DNA from 2 places in the Okibacterium endophyticum genome. Region 1 is predicted to be linked to the other one. Evidence: predicted binding sites of a transcription regulator. Region 1 holds the regulator's gene; the other holds the start of a gene.
What was found. The regulator HrcA, encoded in region 1, represses chaperone genes, less so after heat shock. The targets are predictions, from matches to a motif close to TTNGCACTCGNNNNNNNCGAGTGCNAA.
Positions count from the first base shown of each region.

Region 2: groL (chaperonin GroEL) is a predicted target of HrcA. The motif match lies at 1,730-1,756, and genes of this name have one in related genera.

Region 1 covers NZ_BAAGXA010000005.1:765,740-769,932, forward strand. Annotated here, with positions in the region: gene hemW (radical SAM family heme chaperone HemW) at 1-810, shown strand, start outside; gene ACYVF5_RS07910 (DUF4870 domain-containing protein) at 817-1,443, opposite strand; gene hrcA (heat-inducible transcriptional repressor HrcA) at 1,674-2,702, shown strand; gene dnaJ (molecular chaperone DnaJ) at 2,785-3,885, shown strand; gene ACYVF5_RS07925 (16S rRNA (uracil(1498)-N(3))-methyltransferase) at 3,895-4,193, shown strand, end outside.
Region 2 covers NZ_BAAGXA010000005.1:111,206-115,398, reverse strand. Annotated here, with positions in the region: gene groL (chaperonin GroEL) at 71-1,693, opposite strand; gene ACYVF5_RS04710 (cold-shock protein) at 1,878-2,081, opposite strand; gene ACYVF5_RS04705 (LytR C-terminal domain-containing protein) at 2,349-2,930, opposite strand; gene ACYVF5_RS04700 (DUF3263 domain-containing protein) at 3,014-3,340, opposite strand; gene msrB (peptide-methionine (R)-S-oxide reductase MsrB) at 3,468-3,869, shown strand; gene ACYVF5_RS04690 (nitroreductase family protein) at 3,871-4,193, shown strand, end outside.

The DNA of each region.
Region 1 (4,193 bases):
TACCTGGATGCCCTCGCCGAGGCGGGGTTCACCCGTGTGTCGTTCGGCATGCAGTCGGCGGTGCCGCACGTTCTGAACACTCTCGAACGAACACACGATCCCGACAACGTGGCCAAGGTCGTCGGCTGGGCGAAGGCGGCGGGCCTTCAGACAAGTGTCGATCTGATCTACGGAACACCGGGGGAGCGTCTCGAGGACTGGGAGCGCTCGGTGCAGGCCGCCGTCGAGCTCGAGCCCGACCATATCTCTGCGTACGCGCTCATCATCGAGGACGGAACGAAGCTTGCGCGGCAGATCCGCAGGGGCGAGGTGGCGCAGCCGGACGATGATCTGCAGGCCGACATGTATGAGCTGGTCGACGGCGAGCTCGAGTCTGCCGGCTACGCCTGGTACGAAGTCAGCAACTGGTCGACCGGCGATAAGACGATATCCCGTCACAATCTCGCCTATTGGACGGGTCAGGACTGGTGGGGCGTGGGTCCAGGAGCACACAGCCACATCGGCGGGGTCCGCTGGTGGAACGTCAAGCACCCGGCCGCTTACGCCCAGCGCATGTCGGCGGGCCTGTCGCCTGCCGCGGGCCGGGAAACCCTCGACGACGGTGTGCGTGCCCTCGAGCGCGTGCTGCTCGAGAGCCGAACCAGAAAAGGGCTCGCGATCGACATCCTGACGAGCGAGGGGCGTCGTGCGGTGGCCGGCCTGATCGCAGAGGAGCTCGTGAACGCACAAGCCGCCCTGCGCGGCCGAGTCGTGCTGACCCTGCGAGGGCGGCTGTTGGCGGATGCCGTTGTGCGACGGCTCACCGACTGAGGACTACTACTTGATCATGCGGATCGCGAAGAAGTAGCGATAGGGCTCCCCATTGTTGACCTTCACTCCGGCGATGATCGCAAAGATCACACCGAGAATCCACGGCACATAGACGAGGAAGAAGAAGAGCCCGGCGATCCCGAAGGTGATGACTGTCAGAATGGTCATCAGGATGCCGAGACCGATCGAGAAGATCGCGACGGTGATCTGAAAGTTCAGGGCTTCTTTCGCCTCTTGGTTGGTGAACGGCCCCCGGTCTTTGAACACGAGCCAGATGATCAGCGGCGGGACGAAGCCGAGAACCCCGCCGAGGTGCCCCCACATCGCCCACTGCTTGTCCTGCTCCGGCGTGAGCGGGTATCCGCCGGGCTGCTGCCCGGCATATTGCTGTCCCTGGTACGGAGGCTGCTGACCTTGGTACGGGGGTTGCTGCCCCTGGTAGGGAGGCTGCTGCCCCTGGTACGGGGGTTGCTGCCCCTGGTAGGGAGGCTGCTGCTGCCCCTGGTATGGGGGCTGCTGCGGCGGGGGCGGTGCCTGACCAGCCGCGGGCTGCGGCGGAGGGACATCGCCGGAGGGCTGCTGAGGCTGTCCGCGAGTCGGGTCCTGAGGGGGCTGCGCCTGAGGGTCGGTCATGGCCGGTCCTTTCAATCGGTTGCGCGTGCGATGTGACGCGACGTCTTCGGTGTCTTCGCGAGCGAATGTGTGCAGCTGCCGACGACGTAGACCAACGCTACTGCCTCGGATCGGCGTGAGGCAATGACCCAGAGCCGCGTGGCGCGGGGTAGAATTGGCACTCAGGGTTGTCGAGTGCCAGACATCCGCGGAACTGGCGGTCGACACACGGATGCACGGGAGGTCAGGTCATGAGTACCGTTTCAGACCGCGGTCTCGCTGTGTTGCGAGCCATTGTGCACGATTACGTCGCGAGTCGTGAGCCCGTCGGGTCTAAAGCCATCGTCGAGCGGCACGCCTTCGGAGTGTCGGCAGCGACCATTCGCAACGATATGGCGCTTCTCGAAGAAGAAGAACTCATCGCGGCACCGCACACGTCGTCCGGGCGCGTGCCCACAGACAAGGGCTACAGGCTTTTCGTCGATCAGCTCGCTGATCGACGGCCGCTGAGCAGCGCACAACGACAGGCGATCGAGACATTCCTGGGCGAATCCCTCGGTATCGACGACGTGCTCGCCAGAACCGTCCGGCTGCTCGCACAGATCACCGGTCAGGTCGCCCTCGTCCAATACCCGTCGTTCGCCAGGGCTCGCGTGCGCCACATCGAACTGGTCTCACTCACAGAGACGAGATTGCTGACGGTGCTCATCACAGACAACGGGCGGGTCGAGCAGCGAGTCGTCGAACTGTCGAAGCCCGTCGAGACGCAGTCCCTCGACGATCTCAAATCTCGTGTCAACTCTGTGCTCGTCGACACGAGTGTCGCTCAGGCGGCCGAAGCGCTCGACGGTGTTCGTGTCGAAGCCGACCATCCCGATGAGGAACTCGTGACGCACGTCGTCGATGCGATCGTCGACGAGCTGAGGGAGTATCGCCATGACCGCTTGGTGATGGCCGGCGCAGCGAACCTCGCTCGAACCGAGGACGACTTCCACGGCAGCCTCTTTCCCGTGCTCGAAGCGCTCGAGCAACAGGTGCTGCTGCTTCGCCTGTTCGCCGAGATGCAGGCGGACCAGCACGGTGTGTCGGCGAGCATCGGGCGCGAGAACGCCTCATTCGGGTTGGGGGACACCTCCGTTGTCGCGAGTAACTACAGCCTCTCATCTGGCGAGCTCGCCCGACTCGGCGTGCTCGGCCCGACCAGGATGGACTATTCGGGAAATATGACGGCGGTGCGGGCGGTTGCACGTTACCTGTCGAGGCAGTTCGGCGACGACTGACCACTGCATGCGTAGCTCGACGCGTTGAATCAGCGGCGGCCCTTCGAGCCAAGGGGCCGCCCACTCTGACGAAAGGCCCTTGGTGGCAGACCACTACGAAGTCCTCGGGGTATCACGTGATGCCTCCGCCGATGAGATCAAGAAGGCGTACCGTCGTCTTGCGCGCGAGCTGCATCCGGATGTCAATCCCGAGGCCGACGCCTCTGAGCGGTTCAAGGCCGTGACGCATGCGTATGACGTGCTGAGCGACCCCGAGCAGCGCCAGCGCTATGACATGGGCGGGGGCAACGGCGGTCTCGGCGGACAGGGATTCGGTGGCTTCGGAGACATCTTCGAGACGTTCTTCGGCGGGCAGTCGCAACAGCGAGGACCCCGTTCGAGGCGGGAACGCGGCGAAGACGCACTGCTTCGCGTCGAGGTCGACCTCGACGAGGTCATCTTCGGAACGCATCGGGACATCGACGTCGACACGGCTGTGCTGTGCGACACCTGCAAGGGGTCGTGCTGCCAGCCGGGAACCGCACCCGTGACCTGTGACATCTGCCATGGAACCGGGCAGATACAGCGTGTCGCCCGTTCGCTGCTCGGCAATGTGATGACCTCGTCTCCCTGCGGCACCTGCCGCGGGTACGGAACAGTCATCGCGACTCCGTGCGTCACGTGCCAGGGCCAGGGCAGAGTCCGTGCACGCCGCACGGTGTCCGTCGACATTCCAGCCGGTGTCGAGACGGGCCTTCGATTGCAGATGCCGGGCAGCGGAGAGGTCGGCCCCGCCGGTGGCCCGAACGGTGATCTCTACCTCGAGATCAAGGTGAGGCACCACGAGGTTTTCAGCCGGAACGGCGACGATCTTCTGTGCACTCTCGAGGTGCCGATGACCGATGCCATTCTCGGAACGACGACAACGCTTCACGCGCTCGACGGCGACGTCGAGATCGAACTCAAACCGGGCACGCAGAGTGCCGAGGTCATCACCGTGAGGGACCGCGGCGTCACGAAGCTGCGCGGCTCCGGGCGCGGCGACCTGCGGATCGGTGTCCAGGTGGTCACACCGACACGTCTGGATCACAAGGAACGTGAACTGATCAAGAAATTCGCGTCTGGGCGCAAGCAGAACGGCCCACAGCTCGGCACCTTCCAACAGGGACTGTTCTCGAAGCTGCGCGACCGTTTTCTGAGCTGAGCTCCCCGCATGAGCACACTCTTCCTCAAAGAAGACCTGCGGGACGTCCTGCCGGGTCACACCGTCGAGCTGTCTGGGCCTGAGGGCCGGCATGCGGTCTCTGCGAACCGTCTGCGTGTCGGTGAGCGGCTGCTGATCGGGAACGGAAGCGGGCTTCTGGCCGGAGGCACTGTCCACACCATCGCAGCAGGCGTTCTGACGATGCGCGTCGACGAGGTGCACCACCACGACGAGCCGATGCCGCGGATCGTTCTGGCACAGGCGCTCGCGAAGGGCGATCGCGACGAGCTCGCGGTGCAGAACTGCAC
Region 2 (4,193 bases), 650 kb from region 1:
GCACCGACAGCAGAGGGCGCCTCCGTTCGGAGACGCCCTCTGTTGGTGAAACTGTGTGCCGAGGCGGGACTTAGAAGTCCATGCCGCCTGTCGGGTCTGACGGCATGGCCGGAGCAGACTTCTCGGGCTTGTCGGCGACAACGGCCTCTGTGGTGAGGAACAGGCCGGCGATCGACGCAGCGTTGAGCAGCGCAGAACGGGTGACCTTCACCGGGTCGTTGATGCCGGCGCCCAGCATGTCGACGTACTCGCCGGTCGCGGCGTTGAGGCCGTGACCGATGGGAAGGTTGCGCACCTTCTCGGCGACCACACCCGGCTCGAGACCCGCGTTGAGAGCGATCTGCTTGAGCGGGGCGTCGATGGCGACCTTGACGATGTTCGCCCCGGTCGCTTCGTCACCCTCGAGCGAGAGCTTCGCGAACGCTCCCTTTCCGGCCTGGATCAGCGCAACGCCGCCGCCGGCGACGATGCCCTCTTCGACAGCCGCCTTCGCGTTGCGAACGGCGTCTTCGATGCGGTGCTTGCGCTCCTTGAGCTCGACCTCGGTCGCCGCACCTGCCTTGATGACGGCGACGCCGCCCGCGAGCTTGGCGAGACGCTCCTGCAGCTTCTCACGGTCGTAGTCGCTGTCGGTGTTCTCGATCTCCTTGCGGATCTGAGCGACACGTCCGGCGATCTGCTCGCTGTCACCGGCACCCTCGACGATGGTTGTCTCGTCTTTGGTGATGACGACCTTGCGGGCGCGGCCGAGCAGGTCGAGTGTGGCGTTCTCGAGCTTGAGACCGACCTCTTCGCTGATGACCTGGCCACCGGTGAGGATGGCGATGTCCTGCAGCTGAGCCTTGCGACGGTCGCCGAAGCCCGGCGCCTTGACGGCGACGGACTTGAAGATGCCGCGGATCTTGTTCACCACGAGTGTCGCGAGCGCTTCGCCTTCGACGTCCTCTGCGATGATCAGCAGCTGCTTGCCGGACTGGATGACCTGGTCGACGACGGGAAGCAGGTCCTTGATCGCCGAGATCTTCGAGTTGGCGATGAGGACGTACGGGTCTTCGAAGACCGCTTCCTGACGGTCGGGGTCTGTCACGAAGTATGCCGACAGGTAACCCTTGTCGAAACGCATACCCTCGGTCAGCTCGAGCTCGGTGCCGAACGTGTTCGACTCCTCGACAGTGACGACGCCCTCTTTGCCGACCTTGTCGATGGCCTCGGCGATGATGTCACCGATAACGCTGTCGCCCGCCGAGATCGATGCTGTCGCCGCGATCTCTTCACGGGTCTCGATCTCTTTCGCTGCGCCCACGAGCTCGGTGGTGACGGCCTCAACGGCCTTCTCGATGCCGCGCTTCAGGCTGATGGGGTCTGCGCCGGCTGCGACGTTGCGCAGACCTTCGCGAACCATCGCCTGGGCGAGGACGACTGAGGTGGTCGTGCCGTCACCGGCGACGTCATCGGTCTTCTTCGCGACCTCTTTGACCAGCTCGGCGCCGATCTTCTCGTACGGCTCGTCGAGCTCGATCTCCTTGGCGATCGACACACCGTCGTTCGTGATGGTGGGAGCGCCCCACTTCTTTTCAAGCACGACGTTGCGACCGCGGGGTCCAAGGGTGACCTTGACGGCGTCTGCCAGCGTGTTGAGGCCACGTTCAAGACCGCGACGGGCCTCTTCGTCAAAAGCAATGATTTTTGCCATGTGGTTTTTCGTCCCTCCCGGACGTATCAGACGGAGTTAGCACTCACAGAACGGGAGTGCTAACTCCGATTCTGGCACTCTCCACCTGTGAGTGCAAGCTGGTTCGGCGCTCTCGTTGTGGGTGAAAGAGCAACGCCGCCCACGTCTGTGGACGGCGTTGCTCCAGACGGAGTGGCTGAGATGCTCAGGCGAGCCGAACTGCCTCAGCCTGTGGTCCCTTTGCACCTGTTCCGACGTCGAAAACGACCTGCTGTCCTTCTTCGAGAACCTTGTAGCCGCTCATATCGATGGCCGAGTAGTGCACGAACACATCGTGACCTTCTCCATCAACGGTGATGAACCCGTATCCCTTCTCAGCGTTGAACCACTTCACGGTCCCGTTCGCCATGTGTTACTCCCCATTACTGTGAACTCTCCTGCAGGCGAATGCCGGCCGGGGCCTTCCGCACGAACGCGCGGCCATGATGCTGACGGCCTGGCGCGGGTTTTCGTGCTGGCTGCGGAGCAAAATGAGCGACCAGTCCAGATACTATTTGCACCGGCCGGCGTGGGTCGCCGATCGTAACGAAACTGTGGCTTTCTGCCATCTGCCCGAGGGGAACCATCGGCGGGAGCGGGTCCTGACGCACCGGGCCGGTGATGCGGACCGCTCCGCTCAGCCCGTCGCCGGAGCGTAGTCAGCCCCGAGAACCACCCAGATCTGGGCTGCCGGCACCTCGCCGTCTGCATTCGGCACCTGGAACTCGCTCGACAGCTGGATCGCCGCTCCGCCGAGCGCAACGGCGATGCCGCGGGCAGCGCCCTCCTGCGATGCGTCCTCGTAGTACACAGTGGTGGTCTCGATGGTGTTGTCGGATGCGTTCGCATTCGTGATCGGCTGGGACCAGCCCGCGGAATTCAATTGGGAGATCGCCGCCGCCGACAGCCCCTGCGTCGCCGTGCCGTTCAGAACGGTGATGACGGCGTTCGGATCGATAGTCGGTTCAACGGTGGGCACCGGATCCTCGCTCGGCGCCGGTGTGGTCTGTGACGATCCGGTGTCCGTTCCGAGATCGAGGCGGTCGTCGAGCACGAGCAGTCCGACAACCCCGATGACGATGAGGACGACCGTGGCGATCGCCGCCCACATGAACACGATCCATCCTCGCCCCTTCGGCGCCGGCGCACGATGTGCCCCCACACGCTTCAGGTCGTCGGGCTGGTCGTCGAACCTGTCTTTCGGGAAACGCTCTGCCATGTCGCCTGTGTCTGATCCTGTCGTCTCGCGCCGCCCGGGGCAGCGCTGAGTTGCGGTTTTCGAGCCCGTTCGCCCGAGGTTCCTCAGTCGTCGTTTCCCGCCCGTGACCGGCGTGATGCCTGCCGCGCGTGGCGGATTCGTTGCAGGCGCTTCACGAGCAGAGGGTCGTGCACGAGAGCCGCCGGCGAGTCGATGAGGGAATTGAGCACTTGATAGTATCGCGTCGCCGAGAGGTCGAACTCTGTTCTGATGGCTTCCTCTTTGAGCCCCGCGTGCTGCCACCACCGATTCTCGAAGGCGAGGATCGCGATATCGCGCTCGTTCAGCGGTTCACCCCCCGCGCGGGTGTGCCGTCGGGCAGACCTCTCGTCGATCGTGACCGCCTCCTCCCTGCTGTGCGTTGCGCTCATCATAACGGCGCACCGGCTGAGTGATCGCTGCGGCCGCACGTGTTTCCTCTGCTCGGCGTCACGGAGGGACTCGTGGGAACACATTCGGCCCGACGGGAGTTAAATGGTGGTGAGCAGAAGGAGCCACATGACCGAGAAAGTGACCAAGAGCAACGACGAATGGCGCAAGGAGCTTTCGGCGGAGCAGTACGCCGTCTTGCGCGAGGCTGCAACGGAACGGCCCTGGACCGGCGAGCTTCTCGACGAAGGCCGTTCGGGGCTGTACACCTGCGCGGCGTGTGGAGCCGAACTCTTCAAGAGCGGAACCAAGTTCGACTCGGGCTGCGGGTGGCCGAGCTTCTACGAATCCGTTCGCCCCGAGGCCGTGCGCCTCATCGAAGACGACAGCCTGGGCATGGTGAGGACAGAGGTGCGCTGCGCCAACTGTGACTCGCACCTGGGCCACGTGTTCGACGACGGGTTCGGAACGCCGACAGGAGACCGCTACTGCATGAACTCGATAGCTCTCAATTTCGCACCGCAGGAATAGCATGACAGCCCTCGTCGACATCGTCGCCGGGCGTCGGTCGTGGTCGAAAGTGACATCGAATGCGCCGACTCACGATGAGCTGCTGCCGCTCGTTGCGGCGGCAGCCCGGGTCGCAGATCACAGTTCGCTGCAGCCATGGCGTCTCATCGAGGTGCGTGGAGCTGCGAGAGAGGCCCTGGGAGAGGCGATCGCAACCGCCCAAGGGAGTGACGAACCGTCGACCAAACCCCTGAGGGCATCACTGCTCATCGCCATCGTCGTGAGCCATCGCACGAGCGGGAAAGTCCCTGGATGGGAACAGGAGGCTGTCGCCTCCGGCGTCGG